Regions from separate parts of the Mesorhizobium sp. 131-3-5 genome, predicted to be linked through region 2. Evidence: predicted binding sites of a transcription regulator. Region 2 holds the regulator's gene; the other holds the start of a gene.

Region 1 (4,276 bases), 3.2 Mb from region 2:
AATCGGAGGCGCTGCGCAGATTCTTTCGGGTAATGGCCAGCCCTGACCGGATAGATATGGCGGGACGCGCCCATCTCTGCTTTGCCGAGCATCGGCCTACAAGGCGGAGATTGGCGACTTCGGCCTGGCACAATCGTGTCGCATTGGTCAGCGGCAAGGGCTCGTGGTAAAACCCGCTGATCCGGAGTATTGGCCATGAACAAATTCACCCCGACAAAGCCAGCCGGCGCGCGCAGCGTCGACGACGTGACCGGCAGCCGCCGTCTGCGCCGCATGCGCAAGGCCGACTGGTCGCGCCGCCTGGTACAGGAGAACCGGCTTTCGGTCGACGACCTGATCTGGCCGATCTTCGTTGTCGAGGGCAGGAACGTACGCGAGCCGATCGCCGCCATGCCGGGTGTCTTCCGCCTGTCGGTCGATCTTGCCGTCAAGGAGGCCGAACGCGCGGCCAAGCTCGGCATTCCGGCACTCGCCACCTTCCCCAATGTCGAACTGGCCCTGCGCGACCAGACCGGCTCGCACATTCTCGATCCGGAAAACATCATCAACCGCGCCACCCGTGCGATCAAGGACGCGGTGCCCGGGATCGGCATCATCACCGACGCCGCGCTCGACCCGTTCACTAGCCACGGCCATGACGGCATCCTGCGCGACGGCATCATCGTCAACGACGAAACGGTCGAACAGGTCGCGGCGGCGGCCGTCATCCAGGCAGCGGCCGGCGCCGACATCATCGCGCCATCCGACATGATGGACGGCCGCATCGGCGCCATCCGCGACGCGCTCGATGCCAACGGCTTTCAGGACGTCGCGATCATGTCCTATGCGACGAAGTTCGCCTCGGCCTTCTACGGCCCCTATCGCGAGGCGGTCGGCACCGCCGGCCTGCTCAAGGGCGACAAGAAGACCTATTATATCGACCACGCCAATTCGGACGAGGCGGTGCGCGAGGCCGAACAGGACATTGCCGAGGGCGCCGACATGCTGATGGTCAAGCCCGGCCTGCCCTATCTCGACATCATCCGCCGGCTGAAGGACGAGTTCCAGATGCCGACCTTCGCCTACCAGGTGTCGGGCGAATATTCGATGATCAAGGCGGCGGGCGCCAATGGCTGGATCGACGGCGAGAAGGCGATGCTGGAATCGCTGCTCGCCTTCAAGCGCGCCGGCTGTGACGGCATCCTGACCTATTTCGCGCCCGAAGTGGCCGAAATGCTGAAGGGGTAGACCGGCCTCCCCGGCAAAGCCTTTCAGTAGACGTCACCAGTCTTTCGACCGGTCGGCGGTTCTTTCGAATTCCAGCAGACAAAAACCGGCAGCCGCGGCTATGATAGCCGCACGGCCGGAGGCGGCCGGCAGCCGCACCTCGCCCGAAGGTATGGCGGACGCCTCCAGAGGATGCTTCTGATCCATTTCATGGTTGGGCGATCGGCGGCCGTCCCAGCGGCCGGTTGTCATCCGAACCGATCATCACGAAACAATAGGGACACCGCTTGGCGGCGAGATCCGGGTATGTGTCTTTTCGCCTTAGAAAATAGCGCTTGCAATTCGCAACCGGTTTGCTAAACAACAACCGATTGCAAAATACAACTGGTTATCGAGGAGGCTTTCATGTCCAAGCTGCGTGTCAACGCATTCACCCTATCGCTCGACGGCTATGGCGCCGGTCCCGATCAAGATCTGCAAAATCCGCTCGGCATCGGCGGGGAATCCTTGCACAAGTGGTTTGTCGACACCCGCACCTTCCGCAAGATGGTGCTCGGAAAAGATGGCGGCACCGCCGATGTAAACGATGGGTTCGCGGAGCGCAGTTTCGAAAATGTCGGCGCTTGGATTCTCGGCCGCAACATGTTCGGGCCGATCCGCGGCGAATGGCCTGACGACAACTGGAAAGGCTGGTGGGGCGACAACCCTCCCTACCACGTGCCGACTTTCGTGCTGACGCACCACGCGCGGGCACCCATCACGATGGAAGGCGGGACGACCTTTTATTTTGTGACCGACGGCATCCATTCGGCGCTCGAGCAGGCGAAGGCGGCGGCTGGCGGCAAGGATGTGCGGATCGGTGGCGGCGTCGCCACCATCCGGCAATATCTGCAGGAGAGCTTGATCGACGAGATGCATCTGGCAATCTCGCCGGTGCTGCTTGGCAAGGGCGAGCACCTCTTCGCCGGCCTGGATATGTTGAAGCTCGGCTATCAATGCACCGAGCAGGTGGCGACGGCGCTTGCCACGCATGTGGTGATCAAGCGGGGTTAGCCACTTTCTCCCCGTTCCACGGGGAGAAATGCCCGGCAGGGCAATGAGTGGCGGCGCCGACGTTTGGAGGTTAGAGCGTCCGATGGCAATAAATTCATCAACGCCAGCGCGGCCCTTCGGCGTTCGTTGTTCGAAAAGCCAAGCAGTTGGCTTTTCGTCTGCTGCGCAGACCACTCCTCACCTCCCCGTGACACGGGGAGAATGAAAAGGCGCTCAATACTTCTCCGGCACGTAAAGCTCGCGCGGCAGCGTCTGGCGCTCGTATTCGGGATTGAAGACGCGTTCCGGCAGCGTGATCTCCTCGTGCGGGACCTCTTCATACGGCATCTGCTTGAGCAGATGATCGATGCAGTTCAGCCGCGCCCGCTTCTTGTCATTGCCCTCGACGATGAACCAGGGCGCCTCGGGAATATTGGTGCGGGCGAAGGTCTCTTCCTTGGCCTTGGTGTACTGCTCCCAGCGCACGCGCGATTGCAGATCCATCGGCGACAGTTTCCACTGCTTCATCGGGTCATGGATGCGCATCAGGAAGCGCATCTGCTGCTCCTCGTCGGTGATCGAGAACCAATATTTGACCACTGTGATGCCCGAGCGCACCAGCATCCGCTCGAACTCGGGGACGTCGCGGAAAAATTCCTCGACCTGACCCGCATCGGCAAAGCCCATCACCCGCTCGACTCCGGAGCGGTTGTACCAGGAGCGGTCGAACAGCACGATCTCGCCGCCTGCCGGCAGATGCGGAACATAGCGCTGGAAGTACCATTGCGACTTCTCGCGTTCGGTCGGCGCCGGCAGCGCAACGACGCGGCAGATGCGCGGGTTGAGCCGCTGTGTTATGCGCTTGATGACGCCGCCCTTGCCGGCGGAGTCGCGGCCCTCGAAAATCACCACCAGCTTCTTCTTGTGGTAGGCGACCCAGGACTGCAGCTTGATCAATTCGGACTGCAGCGTGATCAGGTCGCGAAAATATTGCATGCGGTCGATCGAAGGCGGATGCGCGTTCTTGTAGATCTTGGCGATCTCCATCGACAGCGCCGGCTCCGACATTTCGAGCTCATAGTCTTCGTCGAGCGTGTCGGCGAGCTCGGCTTCGAGCCAGTCCTTGGCGGGAGAATTCTGTCTTAGCTCAGTCATTTGCACTGCTCCGCTTGCAAGCCCCGTCGGTTCCCGTACGGCGCCCAAATTGCTGGCTGGCGGCCTGGAAAGGGAACACCTGAGCCGACTTCAATATAGACCGGCAGTGACGGTTTTATTGCAGCCCGGGCGCGATAGCGACAGCCGGGGTGTCTACCATGTCCAATCGATCCATCACCATGGCATGGCGACAAGTCGGCCGAATTGTCCTACAAATCCCGGCTCGCATTCTGGGCTGCCCCTTGGCCCCGCCCCAATTCAACGCAATCGCGAGGGCTGACATGGAATACCGCACCCTTGGCCGTTCCGGCCTGAAGGTTTCGACACTGACTTTGGGTACCATGACCTTCGGCGGCACCGGGTCCTTCGCCGCGGTCGGCAACAGCGATCTTGCCGAAGCCAGGCGCATGATCGACATGTGCATCGACGCCGGCATCAACCTCATCGACACCGCCAATGTCTATTCGAACGGCCTGTCGGAGGAGATCATCGGCGAAGCGCTCGGCGGCAAGCGCAGGAACGACGTGCTCATCGCCTCCAAGGCGCGCATGCGGATCGGCAGCGGACCGAACGACGAAGGCCTGTCGCGCCACCATCTGATCCGCGAATGCGAGAAGAGCCTGAAGCGGCTGAGGACCGACGTCATCGACATCTATTTCGTCCACCAGTGGGACGGGCTTACCCCGGTCGAGGAAACGGTCGCGGCGCTCGACACTTTGGTCAACCAGGGCAAGGTGCGCTATATCGGCTGCTCCAACTGGTCCGGCTGGCAGGTGATGAAGGCGCTCTCGATCAGCGACAGCCGCCACCAGCAGCGCTTCGTCACCCAGCAAATCCACTACACGCTGGAGGCGCGAGAGGCGGAATATGAACTGCTGCCGAT
Region 2 (4,276 bases):
GAGTGCGTGGCCATAGTGCGGCGGCGCCTCGAGGATCCCGACATCGACGTACGCAGCGTCGCCCGCATCGCGCTGGCGATCCAGGGCATCACCGACACCGAGGCCCGGGCGATGCTGTGGTCGCCGATCACACCGCAGACCGACATCGCCTTCGCAGACATACTCGAAGCCGAGTTCGGTATCCCCGCCACCATGGAAAACGACTGCAACATGATGGCGGTGGCGCTGCGCTGGCGCGATCCCGAGCGCTACCGTGACGACTTCATCGCCATCCTGCTTTCGCACGGCATCGGCATGGGGCTGGTGCTGAAGGGCGAGTTGTTCACTGGCACCCATTCCTCAGGCGGCGAATTCGGCCACATGATCCACCGGCCGGGCGGCGCGCTCTGCCGCTGCGGGCGGCGCGGCTGTGTCGAGGCCTATGCCGGCAATTACGCCATCTGGCGCAACGCCAGGCAGCTCGGCGAGGACACCGAGCCGGTGGCCGATGTCAGCGACGCGCAGATGCGGGCGCTGGCCGCGACGGCACGGGAACGGGACGGGCCCGAGCGCGAAGCCTACCGCAAGGCCGGGGAGGCACTCGGCTACGGCCTCGGCAGCCTGTTTGCGCTGATCGATCCCGCGCCCGTCGCCATGGTCGGCGTCAGCGCCGCTGCCTTCGACCTGATCGAGCCGGCATTGCGCGAGGCCATCGCCCAGACCGCCGGCGGCCAGCACTCGAAATCGATCTCCTTCGACACCGAGCCGAACGAACTGCCGCTGATCCGCGAAGGCTGTGCCATGCGCGCGCTGACCTTCGTCGACCAGGAGATTTTCGCGCCCGGCGTGCAAACGAAAGCAGGCCCTGCCGCGAAGAAAAACGTCGCCTGAGTCAGGTCGTGCTCAATCCTCGCGGATCGCGTAGCCCGCCCCACGGATGGTGCGGATGACATCCGGCATGCGGCCATTGTTGACCGCCTTGCGCAACCGGCCGACATGCACGTCCACGGTGCGCTCGTCGATGTAGATCGTCTCGCCCCAGACATTGTCGAGCAGTTGGCTGCGCGAGAACACGCGCCCGGGGTGCCGCATCATGAATTCGAGCAGGCGGAATTCGGTCGGCCCGAGCCGGATCTCGCTCTTCTTGCGGTAGACCCGGTGCGATTCACGGTCGAGCACGATATCGCCGACCTTGAGCACGCTGGACAGCACTTCCGGCTTGGCGCGGCGCAGCAGCGCCTTGACGCGGGCCATGAATTCCGGCGTCGAGAACGGCTTGACCAGATAGTCGTCGGCGCCGGTGGAGAGCCCACGTACACGGTCGCTTTCCTCGCCCCGGGCGGTCAGCATGATGATCGGCAGCCGCTCGGTCTCGGGCCGCATTCGCAGGCGCCGGCAGAGTTCGATGCCGGACACCGCCGGCACCATCCAGTCGAGCACAAGGAGGTCGGGCACGTTCTCCTGCAGGCGGATTTCGGCTTCGTCGCCGCGGGTCACCACCTCGACCTGGTAACCCTCCGATTCCAGATTGTAGCGGAGGAGCACGCCGAGCGGCTCCTCGTCCTCCACCACCATGATGCGTGGTGCGATCATCGATTGATTACCCCTGCGCTCAGGCCGCCGGCGCCGACATCGCCGTCTCGTCCTGTTTTGGACGGTTGGCGGGCAGTTGAGTGCCGGTCAGGACATAGTACGCATTCTCGGCGATGTTGGTCACATGGTCGCCGATGCGTTCGAGATTCTTGGCGCAAAACAACAGATGCGTGCAAGCCGTGATGTTGCGCGGGTCTTCCATCATATAGGTCAGCAATTCGCGGAAGACGGAGGTGTATTTGACGTCGATGCGCTCGTCGTCGGCGCGCAGCTTCGCCAGTGCCGCGGCATCGCGCGCCGCATACTCCTCGATCACACCCTGCACCTGGATCAACACCAGCTGCGCCATGGCGTCGATGGAATGCGACAGGTCGCGCGGCGTGGCGCTGAGGCCGACAGTGCCGACGCGCTTGGCGATGTTCTTGGCAAGGTCGCCAATGCGTTCGAGGTCGCCGGCCATGCGGATCGAGCCGACGACATGACGCAGGTCGTCGGCCATCGGCTGGCGCTTGGCGATCAGCGTGATGGCGCGGTCGTCGAGTTCGCGCTGGCGCGCATCCATGATGGCGTCGTCGGAGACGACGCGCTGAGCGAGAGCATTGTCGGAGTTCAGCAGTGCCTTGGTGGCGCCGCCGACCATCGAGCCGGCGAGATCGCCCATGTCGCTGATCAGCCTGCTGATCTGTCCGAGATCCTCGTCGAAGGCTGCGACTGTGTGTTCGGCCATGATCCTGGTCCTCGTATGCGTGCGATCAGCCGAAGCGGCCGGTGATGTAGTCTTGCGTGCGCTTCTCGCGAGGCGACGTGAAGATCTTCTCGGTGCGGTCGAACTCGACCAGTTCGCCCAGATACATGAAGGCGGTCTGCTTCGAGACGCGCGCCGCCTGCTGCATGTTGTGGGTGACGATGACGATCGTGTAGTCGGCCTGCAACTCGTCGATCAGCTCCTCGATCTTGGCGGTCGACAGCGGGTCAAGCGCCGAGGCCGGCTCGTCGAGCAGGATCACCTCCGGCTTCACCGCCACGGTGCGGGCGATGCACAGCCGCTGCTGCTGGCCGCCCGACAGGCTGAGGCCGCTGGCATTGAGCTTGTCCTTGACCTCGGTCCACAGCGCCGCGCGCTTGAGCGCCTGCTCGACACGGCCGTCCATCTCGGCCTTGCTGATCTTCTCGTAGAGCCTGACGCCGAAAGCGATGTTCTCGTAGATCGACATCGGGAACGGCGTCGGCTTCTGGAACACCATGCCGATCTTGGTGCGCAGCAGGTTGAGATCCTGCGAACGGTCGAGGATGTTCTGGCCGTCGAGCAGCACCTGGCCCTCGGCGGTCTGCTTGGGATAAAGCTCGTAGATGCGGTTGAAGACGCGCAGCAGCGTCGACTTTCCGCAACCCGACGGGCCGATGAAGGCGGTGACGCTGCGCTCGGGCAGCGACAGCGTGATATCCTTCAGCGCCTTCGACTGGCCGTAGTAGAAGTTGAGGTTCTTGACCTCGATCTTGGCCTTGGTCACCGCCTCGGCGGCGATCGTCATGTCTGGAGACAACATCTGGCTCATTTGTCCTCTCTGCGTCCGGTCAGGCTGCGCGCAAAGATGCTGAGCGCGAGAACCGTCAATGTGATTATGAGTGCACCGGTCCAGGCCAGCTGCTGCCATTCCTCATAGGGGCTGAGAGCGAACTGGAAGATGGTGACAGGCAGGCTGGCCATCGGCGCGTTGAGATTGCTCGACCAGAACTGGTTGTTCAGCGCCGTGAAAAGAAGCGGTGCGGTCTCGCCGGAGATGCGGGCGATGGCCAGCAATATGCCGGTGACGATGCCCGAAAGCGCGGCGCGATAGGCAACCGAGCGGATGACCACCCAGCGCGGCGCGCCGATCGCGGTGCCGGCTTCGCGCAAGGCGTTGGGCACCAGGTTGAGCATGTCCTCGGTGGTGCGCACGACGACGGGGATGACCAGGATGGCGAGTGCTACGGCACCGGCGATCGCCGAGAAATGCCCCATCGGCCGCACCATAAGCTCATAGACGAACAGGCCGATGATGATCGACGGCGCCGACAGCAGGATGTCGTTGATGAAGCGCACCACCGTGGTGAGCTTCGAGAAGCGGCCATATTCGGCCATATAGGTACCGGCCAGCACGCCGATCGGCGTGCCGACGATGATGCCGATGATGGTCATCACGATGCTGCCGTAGATGGCGTTGAGCAGGCCGCCGGCGTCGCCGGGCGGCGGCGTCATTTCCGTGAAGACCGAGAGGGAGACGCCGGCCAGGCCCTTGTAGAGCAAGGCGCCAAGGATCAGCGCCAGCCAGGCAAGGCCGATGCCGGCAGAGATGACGCACAGCGTCATCATCACGCCATTCTTGCGCTTGCGGCTTTGGTGAAGCGATGCGGCGGTCGACATCGGTCAGGCTCCCGTGCGGGCGTCGATGCGCATCAGCATGTAGCGGGCGATGGCAAGGATCAGGAAGGTGATAACGAACAGGATAAGGCCGAGCGCGACCAGCGAGGAGGTGTAGAGATCGCCGACCGCTTCGGTGAATTCGTTGGCGATGGTCGCCGAGATGGTCGTTGCCGGCGCAAACAGCGACGTCGAGATGCGGTGCGCGTTGCCGATGACGAAGGTCACCGCCATCGTTTCACCGAGCGCGCGGCCGAGAGCGAGCATGATGCCGCCCATGATGCCGATGCGAGTGTAGGGAAT

Evidence for each region. Region 2 encodes PhoB, which activates phosphate uptake and scavenging genes when phosphate is short. Its sites were predicted from a motif close to TGTCATNNANCTGTCAT; they were not measured.
Region 1: a site for PhoB is predicted at 3,500-3,516, ahead of ppk2 (polyphosphate kinase 2). Genes of this name have one in related genera too.

The regions. Positions count from the first base shown of each region.
Region 1 is NZ_AP023254.1:4,893,618-4,897,893, forward strand. Features, by position in the region: gene JG747_RS24065 (DUF2066 domain-containing protein) at 1-46, shown strand, start outside; gene hemB (porphobilinogen synthase) at 196-1,227, shown strand; gene JG747_RS24075 (dihydrofolate reductase family protein) at 1,612-2,259, shown strand; gene ppk2 (polyphosphate kinase 2) at 2,473-3,393, opposite strand; gene JG747_RS24085 (aldo/keto reductase) at 3,675-4,276, shown strand, end outside.
Region 2 is NZ_AP023254.1:1,434,240-1,438,515, reverse strand. Features, by position in the region: gene JG747_RS07070 (ROK family protein) at 1-870, shown strand, start outside; gene phoB (phosphate regulon transcriptional regulator PhoB) at 883-1,572, opposite strand; gene phoU (phosphate signaling complex protein PhoU) at 1,592-2,299, opposite strand; gene pstB (phosphate ABC transporter ATP-binding protein PstB) at 2,325-3,128, opposite strand; gene pstA (phosphate ABC transporter permease PstA) at 3,125-3,976, opposite strand; gene pstC (phosphate ABC transporter permease subunit PstC) at 3,980-4,276, opposite strand, start outside.